Regions from separate parts of the Pararhizobium sp. DWP3-4 genome, predicted to be linked through region 3. Evidence: predicted binding sites of a transcription regulator. Region 3 holds the regulator's gene; each other region holds the start of a gene.
What was found. The regulator LexA, encoded in region 3, represses DNA repair genes until DNA is damaged. The targets are predictions, from matches to a motif close to TGTTCNNNNTGTGTTCNG.

Region 1 (5,514 bases), on a different contig from region 3:
CGTGCCGTCTTCATGATAGCGCGCTTCGGCGAAAAGCCCGATGCCGAGACCGGTGCGCTTGATCGTCTTCAGGTAATCCTTCGGAATGATCATGTCCGTGTCGATATTGACGACGGGGAGCGGCGCGGCAACGCCGGTGAGCTTGACGAACTTGTCCATGGCAATGGCCTTCGATTTCAACGGGGCGGAAGAATTTCCGCCCAGCGTGTAGAGCAATTTCACGCCGAAATGAAGGAGAATCTTGTTGCGCGCTGCGGGAAAGCCCGCAAACCGGCCTCAGAGATCGATGATCGTGCCGCGGCCGTCGTTCCAGATGCGCGGTTCGCGCTGCTGGCGGTTGCGGTTGACGGTGGCGCGCACCGGCTTGGGCGCAAGCCGCGCGGCAATCGTCATGCTGATCATCACCACCGAGGCGATGCCGATCAGGGCAAGGCCGAGCGAGGCGGTAAACACGAAGGCCATCAGCGTGAAAGCGATGCCTGCGATTGTCAGGAGGAGAGAGCGTATGCTTTGCATTGTCGTCACCTTTCGTTGCCTGAGATGTGGGTTCGCCCGCGCCGCGTTGCAAGACCTACTTCCGTATCACAGGTCTGCCTTGCGAAAATGGCGAAAGCCGGGCACAAAAGCCGCATGAACTCGCCTGCACCCCTGAACTCGCCTGCATCAGAGAGTAGAGCATGATGCCGTCCGAAACCTCCGCACCCTTTTCGGCATCGTCCTCTGGCGACCGCCACCCGGCCCGTCTGCGCCGCTCGGTTCTGTGCGTACCCGCCGACAATGCCCGCGCCCTTGCCAAGATCGCCAGTCTTGCCTGCGATGCGGTGATCTACGATCTCGAAGATGCAGTCTCCGTCGACAACAAGGTTGCCGCCCGCCAGACGCTGGCCGATCATCTGCAGCGGCAGCGCCGCAGCGATATCGAAGTGATCATCCGCATCAACGATCTGAAGACACCGTTCGGCGAGAAAGATCTGGCCTTCGCCCTGACGCTGTCGCCCGATGCCATCCTTTTGCCGAAGGTCGAAAGCCCGCAGGATATCCAGGCGGTCGTTGATTTCCTTTCGGAAAACGATGCCCCGGACAACGTACGTCTCTGGGCGATGATCGAAACCCCGCGCGGCGTGCTCAATGCGGCGGCGATTGCCGAAACCGGAAGAACCTCCGGCGGCAGGCTTGATTGTTTCGTGCCGGGGCTGAACGATCTGCGCAAGGATACCGGCGTGGCCGCCCTGCCCGGCCGCACCTATCTGATTGCCTGGCTGATGCAGATCCTGCTCGCCGCCCGCAGCTGCGGCCTCGATATCATCGACGCCGTCTTCAACGATTTCCGGGATGATGCGGGTTTCGCGGCGGAATGCGCTGAGGGCCGCGACATGGGCTTCGATGGCAAAATGCTGATCCACCCGGCCCAGATCGGCCCGGCCAACGGCGCCTTCGGTGTCGCCGACGCCGCCCTTGCTGACGCCCGGTCGATCATCGATGCCTTTGCGCTGCCGGAAAATGCCGATAAAGCCGTCATCAATCTCAACGGCCAGATGGTCGAGCGTCTCCACCTCGATCAAGCTCTGCGGCTCGCCGCCAAGGCCGATACCATCAACCAAAAAGGAAAAAACCCTTGAAACTTTATCGCCTGCTGACTGCCATCGACGACGCCACCTTCTGCCACAAGGTCACGGCCGCTCTCAACAAGGGCTGGGACCTCTACGGTTCGCCGACCTATGCCTGGAACCAGGAAACGCGGGCAATGATGTGCGGCCAGGCTGTCGTCAAGGATGTCGAAGGCAAGGAATACACCTCCGACACCAAGCTCTCCGAACACTGACCCCGATGGACTGAATGGCTGGGACGGTTAAATCCGTCTCAGCCGCCCACATGCTCGACGCTTTCCTCGATCCGCTCCATGTCGTCGTCCGACAGGCCGAAATGATGGCCGATCTCGTGGATCAGCACATGGGTGATGATGTCGCCCAGCGTCTCCTCGTTCTCAGCCCAATAATCGAGAATCGGCCGGCGGTAGAGAATGATCCGGTTCGGCATCTCGCCGGTTTCCATGGTGAAACGCTCGCCGATGCCGCGTCCCTCGAACAGTCCGAGCAGATCAAACGGCGTTTCCAGCGCCATGTCCTCGAAAACGTCCTCATCCGGAAAATCGTCGATCTCGATGGTCAGATCGGTCGCCAGCGCCCGGAATTCGTCCGGCAGGTGGCTGTAAGCCTCCAGTGCCAGGGATTCGAATGTGCTGATTGTCGGCGCGTGGCGTTCCCGCCAATCGTCGCTCTGGTCTATGCGGGCCATGGGCACTCCTTGCTTGCCCCCTGATATAGCCATTTCCCCAGCGTTTTTCGAGGGTTGAATTTGGTTGGACCCTGTCAAGGAATAAATTCTTAGAGAATCCCGTTGACTCTTCTTTGAAGCTCTGGAATCTATAAGAACATAACAGGAACAATTTGAATTGGAGTGACGTCATGGTGCAGACGCCCATGACGCGCGAGCGTCTTTCTGCGCTCCGCGAAGAGATCGCAAGGCTGGAAAATGAAAACGTCCCCGGGCTCCTGAAAGCGGCCAGGAAGGGCGCTCCGGCGGGCTTCGAGCAGAAGATCGGCAACGAGGATGCAGGCGTTTCCAGGCAGGTTCTTCCCCTCGGTATCGCCGCACTCGACGATATCCTCCAAGGCGGTTTGCCGCTTGGCGGGCTCACAGAAATCCGTACCGCGGAAACCCGGGATGCAGGTGCTGCGATGGGTTTTGTTCTCGCATTGGCGGTGCTTTGCCAAGATCGCGGACAGGCAGTCTCGCCCGTTCTTTGGATCGGTCAGGGAATGACTGCGTCTGAAGCCGGTCCTCCCTATGGCCGTGGGCTGCAGGCCTATGGGCTGGATACTGGCCGTTGCATCTTCAGCAGCCCCCGAACTGTCGCCGATGCGCTCTGGATTGCTGAAGCGGCGCTCTCGGTCCCGGTCTTTACGGCTATCATTCTGGAAATCCGGGGAAACCCGGCCCAGTTCGGCCTGAACGAAAGCCGCCGCCTGCATATGCGAGCGCGAACAGGCAAAGTGCCGATTTTTCTTCTGCGGCAGGCGGGTGAGGAAGAGGCGAGCAGTGCCATCTTCCGGTTCCGTGTTGCCCCTGCCCCCGCCGCTGGGCGGCCGCTTCCGGATGGATCGATGCTGGCCGGCAGCATCGGCAATCCGGTCTTCCGGGTCGCCGTTGAGAAAAGCAGGGCCTTTGCACCTCTTGAGCTTTTGATGGAATGGAGTTCCCATGCCCGCCGTTTCCGAGATCTCGTCCCAGAGACAGCCGCTTCTGCTGCAAAACGCCAGCCAGCGCATTCTGTCGCTGAACTTCCCGCATCTGCCGGCGGACCGGGTGGCGCGGATGAAATGGGGCGTGTCATGGCTTTCCAGAAAGCGTCCTGATTTTCCGCCGCTGGTTTTTGTCGACCGTATCCAGAATGCCATGCGCATTGCAGCCCTTGATATCTGCGGTGAAAAGGCCGGGTTGAAACGCGGACAGGGTCTGGCGGAGGCGCGCGCCATGCTTCCAGGCATCGAGATCATTCCAGCCGATCCTGCTGCCGACAAGGGTCTGTTGACATCGCTTGCCGACTGGTGCGACCGCTATACGCCGCTTGTGGCGATGGATGGAGCGAACGGGCTCTATCTGGACATCAGCGGTTGCGTCCATCTGCATGGCAGCGAACAATCGCTTCTGACCGACATCCTCTCCCGGCTTTTTCGCCTGGGCATCGAGGCACGTGGTGCAATTTCCTCTTCAGCGGGCCTTTCCTGGGCGATGGCGCGCTACCGGCCGGGGGAAATTGCCGGGCCTCAGGATGCCGAAGACGTCCTGTCTTGCCTGCCCCTTGCGGCACTCAGGCTTCCCCTAGAAACGATCGAGACGCTGGCGCGCGTCGGTCTGAAAACGGTCGGCGATCTCATTCCTCTGCCGCGGGCGCCTTTAGCCCGCCGGTTCGGCCCGTCGGTGCTTCTACGCCTCGATCAGGCTCTTGGATTCGAAGACGAGCCGCTTTCTCCACGCCTTCCGGTGGCCAGCCTGTCGGCGGAGCGGCGCCTTGCCTCTCCCATTCAGGATGAGGACGATATTCTCGGCCTGACATTGCAGCTTGCCAAGAGCCTGCGGCAGAGCTTGGAAGAACGCGAGGAAGGGGGCCGCCTGTTCGAACTCGTGCTCTTCCGTGTGGATGGCAAGGTCTTCCGCATTCGGGCCGCTACGTCGGCTGCATCGAAAGATCCCGAGCGCATCGCCGCGCTGTACCGCGAGCGTCTTCAGGCCATTCACGACGATCTCGATGCCGGCTACGGTTTCGAAATCCTTCGTCTCTGCGTGCTGAAGACGGAACGCTATGTTGCCATCCAGGAAGATTTTTCCGGGAGATCGGATCAGACCCGCTCCCTGTCGGCCTTTGCCGATCGGGTCATGGCGCGCTTCGGGCCGGAGAGCCTGTCCGTGCTGGTGCTGCAGGAAAGCCATGTGCCCGAAAGGGCGGCGGGCTTTTCTCCGATTGCCGATATCGCCGGGCTCTCTGCGCAGCAGAGGCTTGATATGCCCGCCGCCGCCCTGCCCTCCGTTCGCCCCTTGCGGCTTTTCCGTCATCCGGAACGGGTGGACGCGATCGCGACCGAATTGCCGGAAGGCGCGCCGGCAAGCTTCAAGTGGCGCAAGATCACCTATCAGGTAGCCCGGGCCGAAGGTCCGGAGCGGATCGCCGGCGAATGGTGGATCGACGGAGAAGATGCGCTGACGCGGGATTATTTCCGGATCGAGGATTCGGATGGACGGCGCTTCTGGCTGTTTCGCGATGGCCTCTACGGCCAGACCGTCGCGCCCCCGCAATGGTTCCTGCATGGGATTTTCGCATGAGCGCCGCACCGGTCTTTTATGAGCTTGGCGCCAGAACCAACTTTTCCTTTCTGGAAGGGTCTACTCCGGCCGAGATCATGGTGGTCACGGCCCGGAAAATCGGGCTGGCGGGTCTCGGGATCGCGGATCGCAATACGGTGGCCGGCGTGGTTCGCGCCCATGCCAAGGCAAAGATCGAGAACTATGCGTTTCAACCTGGTGCCCGCCTGGTTTTTGCCGATGGCACACCGGATATTCTCGCCTATCCGCGCAATCGGCGGGGCTGGGCGCATCTGTGCCGCATGCTCAGCGCGGGAAACCTTCGGTCTAAAAAAGGAACCTGCACGCTGTTCCTGTCCGATCTGCTCGAATGGCAGGACGAGCTTCAGCTGATCGTTCTGGAAGGCGCCGGCCGTCCCGATGCTCCGATGCTGACCAACCTTTTGTCCAAACTCAGTGATTATGCCGGACATCGGCTCCATCTCGGCATGACACCGCATTATGACGGGTTCGATCAGCACGACTTCGCCAGTCTGGCTGCAATTGCCTTAAAGACAGGAACTCGGCTTATTGCCAGTAATGATGCGCTCTATCACGCGGCCGATCATAGGCCGATGGCGGATATCGTCACCGCTATCCGGGAGCATGTCACGA
Region 2 (5,514 bases), on a different contig from region 3:
CAGCGTCGTATCGCTCAGGCGATCCCAACCCTTGCCGCGATCCGGACCGGATGGAACGCGGGGCAAAAGGCCGGGCTCATTGCTCCACGCCAAAAGGTTTTCTAGCGATTCTCTGTTGAGAAGATCCCGCAGATGATGGGCCGTGACATAGGCGTCCGGCATTGCGCGGTGAGCGGGCAATCCAGTCTCGTGGTTCAGACCTTGTGGCATGCGTTGGTAGCGAAGCATCTGGTTGGAGAAGCGCGGAAGTTCCGGCCATACACGCATCGCACATTTCCAGGTGCAGATCCAAGGAGTGCCTCCGGTAAAGCGCGGGGTGCAGTACCGCTGCTCGAAGGATGCACGGTGGGCCGCCAACGCATCGATGCGCCCTGCCGGACGAAGAATGCGGGAGGCAACCTGTTTCCAGTAGGGTGCGTCCGCCACGTCTGCGTCTAGAATATGATGCACCGCCATCGTGTCCGGCGAGATCAATCGCCCGGGATTGATGAGCAGCGCGCCGCGCTCATCTGTTACCTGCCAACCGCCGTCCTCATCGGCGATGACGTCCTGCCATCCGATCTCGCAGACGTCGTTCGGTCCATTACCACCGGTCTCCAGATCGATGACGCGAACTCTTGCGTTAGAAAATTCGGCGATGCCTACCTGCCTTTCAAAACCGGGCACTGCTCAGAAATCGAGACCGAGCTGCGGTGATCTCTCGGCCACGGCAATTTCGTTGTTGGTCAGCGAGGAAAGAGTGACCCCAAGCAGTCGAACCGATCGCTTGAACGGAAAAACAGTCGCCAGCAGGCCAGACGCGGCTTCGAGAAGCTCGTGCATCCCTGCAAAGGGTAACGCGACCGACCGGCTTCGCGTTGCCTGGGTGAAATCGGAATATTTGATCTTCACGGTCACGGTCTTGCCCGCGATGCGGTTCGTATCGCAGTAGCGCCAGACTTTCTCTGCAAGCGCCGCTAACTCGGCCTTGGCCAGATCGAGGTTGTTGATGTCTTGGGCGAACGTGTCCTCGGCACCTACGGATTTTCGGATCCGATCCGAGCGGACCTGGCGTTGGTCGACACCGCGGGCAATGCCGTAAAAATAGGGACCCGACTTGCCGAAGTGCTCGGTGAGGAACTGCAGCGACTTATTCTTGAGATCGGCGCCGGTCTCGATCCCGTATTTCCTCATGCGTTCGGTTGTAGCCGGACCTACCCCATGAAATTTTTTGACCGGCAGGGACTCCACAAAGCCCGGTCCGTTCTTCGGGGTAATTACTGCCTGGCCATTGGGCTTGTTGAGATCGCTCGCCATCTTGGCGAGGAACTTGTTGTAGGAAATCCCGGCAGACGCATTCAGTCCGGTCGCCTGCCTGATCTTTGCGCGGATCTCCAGCGCAATCTCGGTGGCAATTTCCATGCCTTTCAGATTTTCAGTCACATCGAGATAGGCTTCGTCAAGCGAGAGAGGCTCGATCAACGGCGTGTATTCTGCAAAAATCCCGCGGATCTGTTGGGAGACGGCTTTGTATACATCAAAGCGTGGGGACACAAAGATAAGGTCGGGGCATTTGCGCTTGGCAGTGATCGACGGCATTGCCGAATGGACACCGAATACCCGCGCCTCATAACTGGCTGCGGCCACCACGCCACGAGCAGCCGACCCGCCTACTGCAAGCGGTTTCCCACGCAAATCGGGGTTATCCCGCTGTTCGACTGACGCGTAAAAAGCATCCATGTCGACGTGGATAATTTTTCGCACTGTGGTCTGCATCATTGCACTCATGGGTCAATCAATCGGTATGGAAACAAAAAGGGAACATAGCAGTTTTCGCAGAAGAATCCAACATTAATGCTGTTTGGACGCACGGACCGCGCAACCACCAGGGTGTTTGCGGCGTTTGTTGCCATAACGCTAGAAACAGGAGATAGGCACATGGCAGACGACAGCACCACGACAATCCGGGCGATTTTCGAGACGCGAGCAGCCGCCGACCTTGCCGTGGAACACTTGGTTCAGCAGCACGGCATCTCTAGACCGGATATTTTCATCCAGTCCGCGACGGACGAAAATACATCCGGTTCAAAGCCGTCGGGTGGTGATGTTTCCCATGAGGGCGGCGATCGCGACGACGCTGCACTTGAGGGGGAGATTGAGGTCTCAGCCGACATCTCAGCCAGCCAGATCGCTGCTGTCCAACGCAGCTTAGGTGAAGCTGGCGCGATCCGCGTCTCTGGTCGATGAGCATGTTCGCAGCCGGCACTGTTTCGGCTTCGAACTCGTATGCGTAGAGGACAATCACCAATGGCCGACAGCCTTTCGACTTACCGCGCCAAGCGCGACTTCAAGAAGACGGAGGAGCCGAGCGGCGAAGCCAAGGTCAACGCCTCGAGCCGCCGGCGGTTCGTTATCCAGAAGCATGATGCCACGCGCCTGCACTACGACTTGCGGCTTGAGCTTGATGGCGTTTTCAAATCCTGGGCCGTAACCAGAGGGCCCTCGCTCGATCCGCACGACAAGCGATTGGCCGTCGAGGTCGAAGACCATCCGCTCGACTACGGCGACTTCGAGGGCACTATTCCGAAAGGTCAATATGGCGGTGGTACTGTCATGCTGTGGGATCGCGGCTACTGGGAGCCGGTGGGTAACAAAACGCCAGAAGAAGCGTTGGCCAAAGGCGATTTCAAGTTTACCTTGGAGGGCGACCGCCTGCATGGCAGCTTCGTCCTGGTGCGCATGCGCCATGACCGCGACGGTGGCAAGCGCACCAACTGGCTTCTGATCAAACATCGCGATGAAGCAGCCGTAGAAGAGAGTGGCGCAGCAATCCTCGACGACAACGAAACTTCGGTCGCATCGGGCCGGACGATGGAAGCCATCGCTGCAGGCAAGGGGAGAAAACCGAAGCCGTTCATGCTCGAGGGTGGGGCCGTGGAAGCCGACGCTGTCTGGGACAGCAATCACGGCCTTGCGGCTGAAGAGCGCGAAACTGGTACAAAGTCCACACTGAAGACTAAGGCGACGAGGAAAAAGCCGACCATTTCGCGCAGTAAGAAATTCGCCATGCCCGACTTCGTTGCGCCACAGCTGTGCGACAACCTCGCGCGTCCACCATCGACCAGCGGCTGGATCCATGAAATCAAGTTCGACGGCTACCGCATTCAGATGCGCATCCAAGGCGGTGAGGTTACGCTCAAAACCCGCAAAGGCTTGGACTGGACGGCGAAATGGTCTGCCATCGCCAAGGCTGCCTTGGCACTCCCCGAGTGCATCATCGACGGCGAAATCTGCGCCCTCGATGAACGGGGCGCACCCGACTTTGCCGCGTTGCAGGCAGCACTGTCGGAGGGAAAAACCGAGGATCTGGTGTATTTCGCATTCGATTTGCTGTTCGTTGGAGAGGAAGACCTGCGGGATTTACCTCTGGCTGAGCGCAAGGACCGTCTGGCAGCACTGTTAGTCGATGCCGGGGAGGACCCGCGTCTGCGCTTCGTCGAGCATTTCGAGACGGGTGGCGACGCTGTGCTGAAATCAGCCTGCCGCCTATCGCTCGAGGGCATTGTCTCCAAGCAGGCTGACGCACCCTACCGGTCGGGCCGGACCGACACCTGGGCAAAGTCGAAATGCCGCGCCGGCCATGAAGTGGTGATCGGTGCCTATGCAAAGACCAACGGCAAATTCCGCTCGCTGCTTGTTGGCGTCAATCGCGGCGAGCATTTCGTCTACGTCGGGCGGGTCGGCACGGGATACGGTGCCAAAACCGTCAAAACGTTGCTACCTAAGCTCCAGGAGATGGAAACTGCCAAATCGCCGTTCACTGGGCTCGGCGCACCGAAGAAGACCGCGGATATCGTCTGGCTGAGGCCGGAGCTTGTGGCTGAAATTGAGTTCGCCGGCTGGACCGCCGATGGCCAGGTCCGACAAGGCGCGTTCAAAGGCTTGCGGGAGGACAAGCCGGCGGCGGAGGTCGAAGCTGATGAGCCTGCGTCTCCTTCACAAGCTGACGTGCCCAATCCGGAGACTGACAAGCCACCGGCCAAGCGGTTCCGCAAGGGCGCAAAAGAAGAGGTCATGGGGGTGATGATCTCTAGCCCGGAGAAGGTGCTTTGGCCTGACGCCGGTGACGGAGAACCGGTCACAAAAGTCGATCTAGCGCGCTACCATGAAGCCGTCGGATCCTGGCTGATCGACCATATCAAAGGCCGTCCGTGCTCGATTATTCGAACCCCCGATGGCATCAGCGGTGAGCAGTTTTTTCAGCGCCATGCCATGCCGGGCACCTCGAACCTGCTGGAGCTCGTGACAGTCTTCGGCGACAAAAAACCCTATCTTCAGATCGACCGGGTCGAAGGCCTTGCTGCCATTGCCCAGATCGGCGGGATCGAACTGCATCCCTGGAATTGCGAACCGGGCCAGCCGGAAGTGCCGGGCCGTCTGGTCTTTGACCTTGATCCCGGCCCCGATGTGGCATTTGATACGGTCGTCGAAGCCGCACGCGAAATCCGCGATAGGCTGGAAGAACTTGGCCTTGTCAGTTTCTGCAAGACGACGGGTGGCAAGGGCCTGCACGTGGTCACCCCGCTCACTGTACCCAAAGGCAAGAAGCTCAGCTGGGATGAGGCCAAGGGCTTTGCGCATGATGTCTGTCAGGAGATGGCACGCGATAACCCAGACCTCTATCTGATCAAGATGGCGAAGGCCCAGCGCGAGGGGCGGATCTTTCTCGACTATTTGCGCAATGACCGGATGGCGACAGCTGTGGCACCGTTATCGCCGCGGGCACGACCGGGGGCGACCGTGTCCATGCCGCTCAACTGGACGCAGGTTAAGGCCGGCCTTGATCCAACACGTTTTACCATCCGGACAGTACCCGGTTTCCTCAAGAAGAGCACGGCCTGGCAGGATTACTGTGACGGTCAAAGACCGCTGGAGCAGGCCATCAAGCGGCTGGCCAAGGCGAAGAAGGCGGTCGCCTGATCAGCGGTCGGACATATTGAAGACGGCGGCGTTATCCTGGGCTTCGCGAAGACCTTTGTAGGAAGCATGACGCAAATTGCCCTCGTCGGTCCACCCCCGAAACTCAATCTCTGCAATTAATGTCGGTTGCGAAAAGACAAGATTCTTGCCCTTCAGCGGCACGGCCGGCGTTTTGATCCGAAGCTTGTCGAGCGTCGCCTTCAGGTAGACCGCGTCCTTCTGCTTGAAGCCAGTGCCGACGGCCCCGACAGAGATCCAACCGGTGCCGCGGCGAGCGGCAAGCAGAAGGCTGCCCAGTCCGCCACGGGCAGATGCCGATTGCTCATAACCCACGACGATGAAACTTTCGCTCTGGATACATTTGATTTTCAGCCAATCGCCATGTCGGCCGGATCGGTAGGTGCTGTCCCGGCGCTTGGCGATAACGCCTTCAAGACCGAGGGAGCGGGCATTTTCAAGAAGTTCGCCGCCATCTCCGTCAACCTCCTCCGAGAGCCGGATCGTGGTGCCCGCGTCATCGAGTAGATCCTCCAGCAGATGGCGTCGGACCGAAAG
Region 3 (5,514 bases):
TGGCGGTACAGGAGATCGACAAGATGGGGTTGCAATCGTTGCTCGGGGAGCATCGTAATCCTATTCTGATTCCCGGTCCCGTCAGACGGCGGCATTCCGGAACTCACTGTAAAACGGGTAGGCGATATGCGTGGGCTGTCCAGGGTTGTTCTTGCCGATGATCATGCGATTGTGCGTGAAGGCCTTAAAATGCTTCTATCGACGATCGAAGGGATCGCGGTCGTCGGTGAAGCGGCAGACGGAGACACCGTCGAGCGATTGCTCAAGGAAATCAAGACAGATCTTCTGATCCTCGACCTTGGGATGCCCGGCGTGGGCGGTTTCCAGTTTATCAGGACCATCCGAACCCGACGGCCCGGGCTGAAGATATTGATCATGACAGCCAATCTCGAACCTCGCTCCGTTCGCGCCGCCTTGGATGCGGGTGCTGACGGATATTTGACGAAAAGCGGTGACGCGAGCGAGTTGATGGCGGCGATCGAGGCCATGCGGCACGATGAACCCTATGTCGCCGAAGAGGTTCGTTTTGCTGTAGACCAAAAGAACAGGCCAGCCGTACCGCCCGGGCAAGGGACCGCTATCGGATTTCCCGCCGAACTGACCCGGCGTGAACAGCAGATGCTGGCGCTCATCCCGCATGGCGTAACCACACGCGACATCGCCGAACGTCTCGGCATCAGCCCACTCACAGCCCGCAAACATCGTGAAAACCTGATGCGAAAACTGGACCTGCACAGCGGCGCAGAACTGACGGCGTATGCTATTCGCCTAGGGTTGGCGGCAGGTTAGAAGGTCGCAGCCATGCCGTCCAGGTCCAGGTCCGGTGCCGGTTCGATCAGGCGCCCTTATGCGCCAGGGCGATGCCCAAGCCGATTAAAATCGATCCGCACGCTTTTGGAACGAGCCAGCTTGAACCGCCTGTGCCGACCCGTCCAAGGGCAAAGGATGCAATGCCGACGGCGACCAGGTCAGCGATGGACAAGGCCAGATTGACGATCAGACCAAGGATGAGAAACTGCAGCCACACAGGTGTGCCGGGTGCCGGGTCGATGAATTGCGGCAGGAAGGTCAGAAAAAACAGCGCGGTCTTGGGATTGAGGACCTCGACGACGATACTGTCACGCAGAACGCCGGGCGCTGCGTTGGCAATTTTTTCGCCGTCCCGCCGGCGGCCAAGAAACATGGTGACACCCAACCACACGAGATAGGCGGCGCCGGCGAATTTGATGACATTGTAAACGGCGGGCGCTTGGTCGAGAATCGCCGCCAAACCCAATGCTGTCGCGACGATATGAACGTAGCAGCCCAGATGAATACCGAAGGCCGCCATCAATCCGGCCCGCGGCCCGTGCGCCAGTGTCTGTGCCGTCATGTAGAGAATGGCAGGGCCTGGCATGCAAGCGAAAATCAGAGTCGCAAAGGCGAACGGCATCAACTGTTCCAGTGGCAACATAGCGGCTCCTCCAACCGGTAGCGCCGCCCCTTGTTCAGAACGGCGTTGATGAAGCCATCCCGGTCAAGCCGCGATTCTGTCATCGACGCCGGGAGAAATGCACGCAGGAGGGGTGCAAGAGACATACGGCAGGTGCCGTATTTCGGCATGAACAGGCAGTCGAACTGCCACCAGCGTTAACGGCGGGTTACCGCCATTGCTGGTGATCATTGGGGGCCGCAGCATCAAAATGCGTCATGCGCATTTCACAGGCGATGCATGCCGTGCGGATGGATGATGAGCAGTGATCGTTCGGTGCATATTATGGCGAGATTGTTTCCCCGGCTGCCAAATTATGTTATCGTCACTCCTACGCATTGAGTACGCATTCAGCAGTGGAGCGCCCGTGACCAGCGTGTTGCAGCGTCTGTTCCCCACTTGAACGTATGTGCTGCAAGCCGGCGAAGGAGAATGCAATGCATTACAGCGTGCAGTTTTTCACTTGGACCCCGAAGCAGGGCGTCCATCAGGTCGGATCCACCATCGAGATCGATGCGGTCAACCCGAAGCTTGCGGCCGTGTCACTGCTCGGACTTCGGCTGGACGAAACAGGTGCAGCCAAAAAACTGGCGGTACGCGTCTGGACGAAACCGGATGACAGCAAGGCCGATTGCGCCTGCTTCTATTATCATTGATTAGCCCCGGTCCGTGATATCCCGACCGCAACGGTGGACGCGGAACGCCCATCCATTGTTGCCGACTGCTTGTCTCTTCCTGATCAAGAGTGCCGGATTAAAACAACGGTCCAGAGGTTCTGCCTGAAAAAATCGCGTGGAAGGATTTGCTCGCGCCGTAATCGACCTTGGTCGAAACGGCAACGCCGTTGCTCGTTTCCGCCTGAGACTGACATCTGTGGGAAATTTGGAGGCCTCGCCCGGAATTGAACCGGGGTGCAAGGATTTGCAGTCCTCTGCGTCACCACTCCGCCACGAGGCCTCACGAGTTCAAATAGTCGAACTGTGGCGGCGGTTTAGAATGATCCTAGACAAATCGCAAGAGGATATTTCTCAAAAACGCTCTTGGCCAGTTCCGAAATGATATTTCCGATCTGTCGTCACAACCCTGAGGCGACGCTTAAGTTGGCCTCCGACAAACCGGAACGAGATCACAGCAGCCGATGAAAATTCGCAACGCCCCTGCCCTGATCGATTGGTGCATTACCGAAGGGAATGGAAGGCGGGTTTCGAAAGTCGCCCCATAGTCAGGCGCCATCTCCGCCGTGTTGAATGATGGAGCGGCCCCGCCGCTGGTTGACTTGGCTGAAACCAAGTCCTGCCAAGTACCAAGTTTGAAAGCAGCGCTGAGAAGACGTGATCTCAAATCCAACGCATCGCCAACGCCTTGTCGCTCCGAGCTCTGCGGCCGTTTTCCATCGTCATTCGAGTTTTTTTGCGTTGCAGTGCGCATCGCTCGGTTATCACCTGATCATGCGGGCAGAAGACGTGGTCCGTTCAATGGTAACGGCGGATCAGTCCGACAAGTTTCCCCTGTATCTTGACCCGGTCAGGCCCGAAGATGCGGGTTTCGTAGGCAGGGTTGGCGGCCTCCAGTGCGATCGACGCCCCTTTCCGTCGAAAACGCTTCAGCGTCGCTTCCTCGTCATCAACCAAAGCGACGACGATTTCGCCCGGGCTGGCGCTGTTCGTGTTGCGGATGATGACCGTGTCGCCATCCAGAATACCTGCCTCGATCATCGAATCGCCGCGTACTTCAAGTGCATAATGCTCGCCTGCGCCGACCATCTCGAGGGGCACGGAAATATCATGCGTGTTGTTCTGGATCGCCGAGATCGGCACACCGGCGGCAATCCTGCCCATCACCGGTATCGAGACCGTATCGCTGTTTGCGGCGGCTTTGGCGGGAGCTGCAGGGGCCGGTTGCACGCCAAGACTGCCCTGAATGATGCTCGGTGAAAAGCCCCGCTTGGGTTGGAGGCTCATCGAATAGGCCTCCGGCAACTTGATCACCTCCAGTGCACGCGCACGGTTGGGAAGGCGGCGGATAAACCCCCTCTCCTCAAGCGCTGTGATCAGCCGGTGAATGCCGGATTTTGAGGCCAGATCCAGCGCATCCTTCATTTCATCGAACGATGGAGGCACACCCGACTCTTTCATTCTTTCGTGAATGAACAGAAGCAGTTCCTGTTGCTTGCGGGTCAGCATGAACGATCACTCCAGAATCGAGAAACAAATCAAGAACGAACATTATCTGTTCCATATGTGTTCCGCAAGTGCTTAAAAATCATCGAATGTTTTCAAAGGGCACATGGCGACACAAACGATCGGATCGGGTCCTTTCATCCTACTGTTTTCACCGGAGTATTCCCGCTCGCGCAGAAGTGGGCCGTATTACAGAACCTCTGCACAACCTGGAGCGGTTCGTTTGTAAGGACCGTGGCTCCAAAAAAGACTGATGGATGTAATGGCACGGCATGTCGATGAGCGTGGCAATGTCGTTTTCGCCGGAAAAGACAAACCGAACCGCACAGCTAAATGCCAAAAGGCATGTCAGGATTTCTTGGGCGGCTGGTGTTGCTGGCTTTGAGGTGCGGGAATGTTTAGCAAGAGCACAGAGGTTAATGCCGCGACCCCGAGTCCAGGAGAATGCCCCGGCAGCCGGTGTGGCGACGCGGCCCAATCAAGGAACGATCGACACCCCCTAGCATGATGTCCTGAAACAGCAGCTGTTACGGTGTTCTAATTGGACGCTTGCCATTTTCGCGCCCACCACACCGATAGCCTGCGTCGCCGGCGCCTGACGAAGGCGAGATCATGCGACAGGACAAGGAACCCCAGCGGCACCATCCAGAATCCGAGGACCGGCAGAAACCCGAGGATGCCGCCAAAAATCAACGTGCCGCCGATGGTGATGCGCAATAGACGCGATTGCGGCAGCCGCATCCGCCATGAACCAATGACCAGTTCATGCGTTCGCGCGTCGATGCCGAATTTTTTCGTTTTTTGCGGTTCTGCCATATATTCCACCTATCAAGCGTAAAGCGCGTGCCCGTTATGCTACAGTCCCGCAATGCCAAGGGTTTGGCTCGCAGGCAGCCGGAATGCGCTGCCTCCCACAGATGGGAAGTTCTCCACAGTCTGACAAGATTGTGCGTTTTTTTTGAAAAACCGCTTGGCAAATCGGAAAAGCATTTGTATTAGCAGCCTCACTTCTGCAGGACATACCGCCGCAGATGATCCCTGGTAGCTCAGCGGTAGAGCATTCGACTGTTAATCGACAGGTCGCCGGTTCGAATCCGGCCCGGGGAGCCAGTTTTCAAAGGCCTTGCTGAAAAAGCAAGGCCTTTTTGATTCGAGGCGAATGGGTCGGCCGGTAACCGGCGTGGCATGGTAGTTTGCGGTATCATCGGTCATCGCCACCAGCGGGGCACCTAGCCCTTCGATCATCAACAGCAATGCAAAGGTCGCGGTGTTGTGTCGAATCTCAGCTTCACGAATGCACCGGTTTGGCAGAAGTCCCCGCGCCCTTCGACCTTTGTCAGCAAAAAGAAACCGCGCAAAAACCCGGCTTTCTGTTCAGTGACGGTGAAATTGCGGTTGCCAAAATCTATGTGGTGCGGGGGCGCAATTCGCCTTCGCTAAACAGGCCGTGGGGGATGATACGTGACTGACTTTCGATCCGGTACGGCCCGGTTGCCAGGATTTTCTCTGGGAAGCCAGTGGACTGCCTATCGTCACGGCGAATCGGGAGATGCGCTGTTTCGGCGTATCGATGGCAGCGCTTACGCCAAAGTGTCTACCGGCAGCGGCGTGGCGCTGCTGGATGCCGAGCGGCGGCGGACTGCATGGCTGTCCCCCTTCAGGATCGGATCTCCAACAGTTCTCGATTGGCAGGTGTCGGACGGTGTCGCATGCCTTGTGACAAGTGCGGTACCTGGCATTCCGGCAGATCAGCTCGAAGCGACGGAGCTGATCCGGGCATGGCCTTCTATTGCGGCAATGGTACGCGATCTGCATGCCATTCCGGTAAACGATTGCCCGTTTGAACGCAGCCTCCAAACCATG

Region 1: the regulator LexA is predicted to act here: its motif matches at 2,428-2,445, upstream of ACP7E6_RS19595 (ImuA family protein).
Region 2: the regulator LexA is predicted to act here: its motif matches at 1,786-1,803, upstream of dinB (DNA polymerase IV).

Annotation. Positions count from the first base shown of each region.
Region 1 is NZ_JAFCXF010000007.1:241,603-247,116, reverse strand. It holds gene leuD (3-isopropylmalate dehydratase small subunit) at 1-159, opposite strand, end outside; gene ACP7E6_RS19615 (hypothetical protein) at 277-516, opposite strand; gene ACP7E6_RS19610 (HpcH/HpaI aldolase/citrate lyase family protein) at 678-1,619, shown strand; gene ACP7E6_RS19605 (DUF1737 domain-containing protein) at 1,616-1,822, shown strand; gene ACP7E6_RS19600 (metallopeptidase family protein) at 1,861-2,295, opposite strand; gene ACP7E6_RS19595 (ImuA family protein) at 2,466-3,416, shown strand; gene ACP7E6_RS19590 (DUF6504 family protein) at 3,457-4,881, shown strand; gene ACP7E6_RS19585 (error-prone DNA polymerase) at 4,878-5,514, shown strand, end outside.
Region 2 is NZ_JAFCXF010000010.1:156,973-162,486, reverse strand. It holds gene ACP7E6_RS23390 (exonuclease domain-containing protein) at 1-666, opposite strand, end outside; gene dinB (DNA polymerase IV) at 670-1,758, opposite strand; gene ACP7E6_RS23380 (hypothetical protein) at 1,918-2,226, shown strand; gene ligD (DNA ligase D) at 2,287-4,959, shown strand; gene ligD (non-homologous end-joining DNA ligase) at 4,960-5,514, opposite strand, start outside.
Region 3 is NZ_JAFCXF010000001.1:1,049,716-1,055,229, reverse strand. It holds gene ACP7E6_RS05015 (hybrid sensor histidine kinase/response regulator) at 1-35, opposite strand, end outside; gene ACP7E6_RS05010 (response regulator) at 127-789, shown strand; gene ACP7E6_RS05005 (LysE family translocator) at 836-1,453, opposite strand; gene ACP7E6_RS05000 (hypothetical protein) at 1,909-2,127, shown strand; tRNA gene ACP7E6_RS04995 (tRNA-Cys) at 2,355-2,428, opposite strand; gene lexA (transcriptional repressor LexA) at 2,944-3,654, opposite strand; gene ACP7E6_RS04985 (hypothetical protein) at 4,189-4,467, opposite strand; tRNA gene ACP7E6_RS04980 (tRNA-Asn) at 4,687-4,761, shown strand; gene ACP7E6_RS04975 (APH(3'') family aminoglycoside O-phosphotransferase) at 5,143-5,514, shown strand, end outside.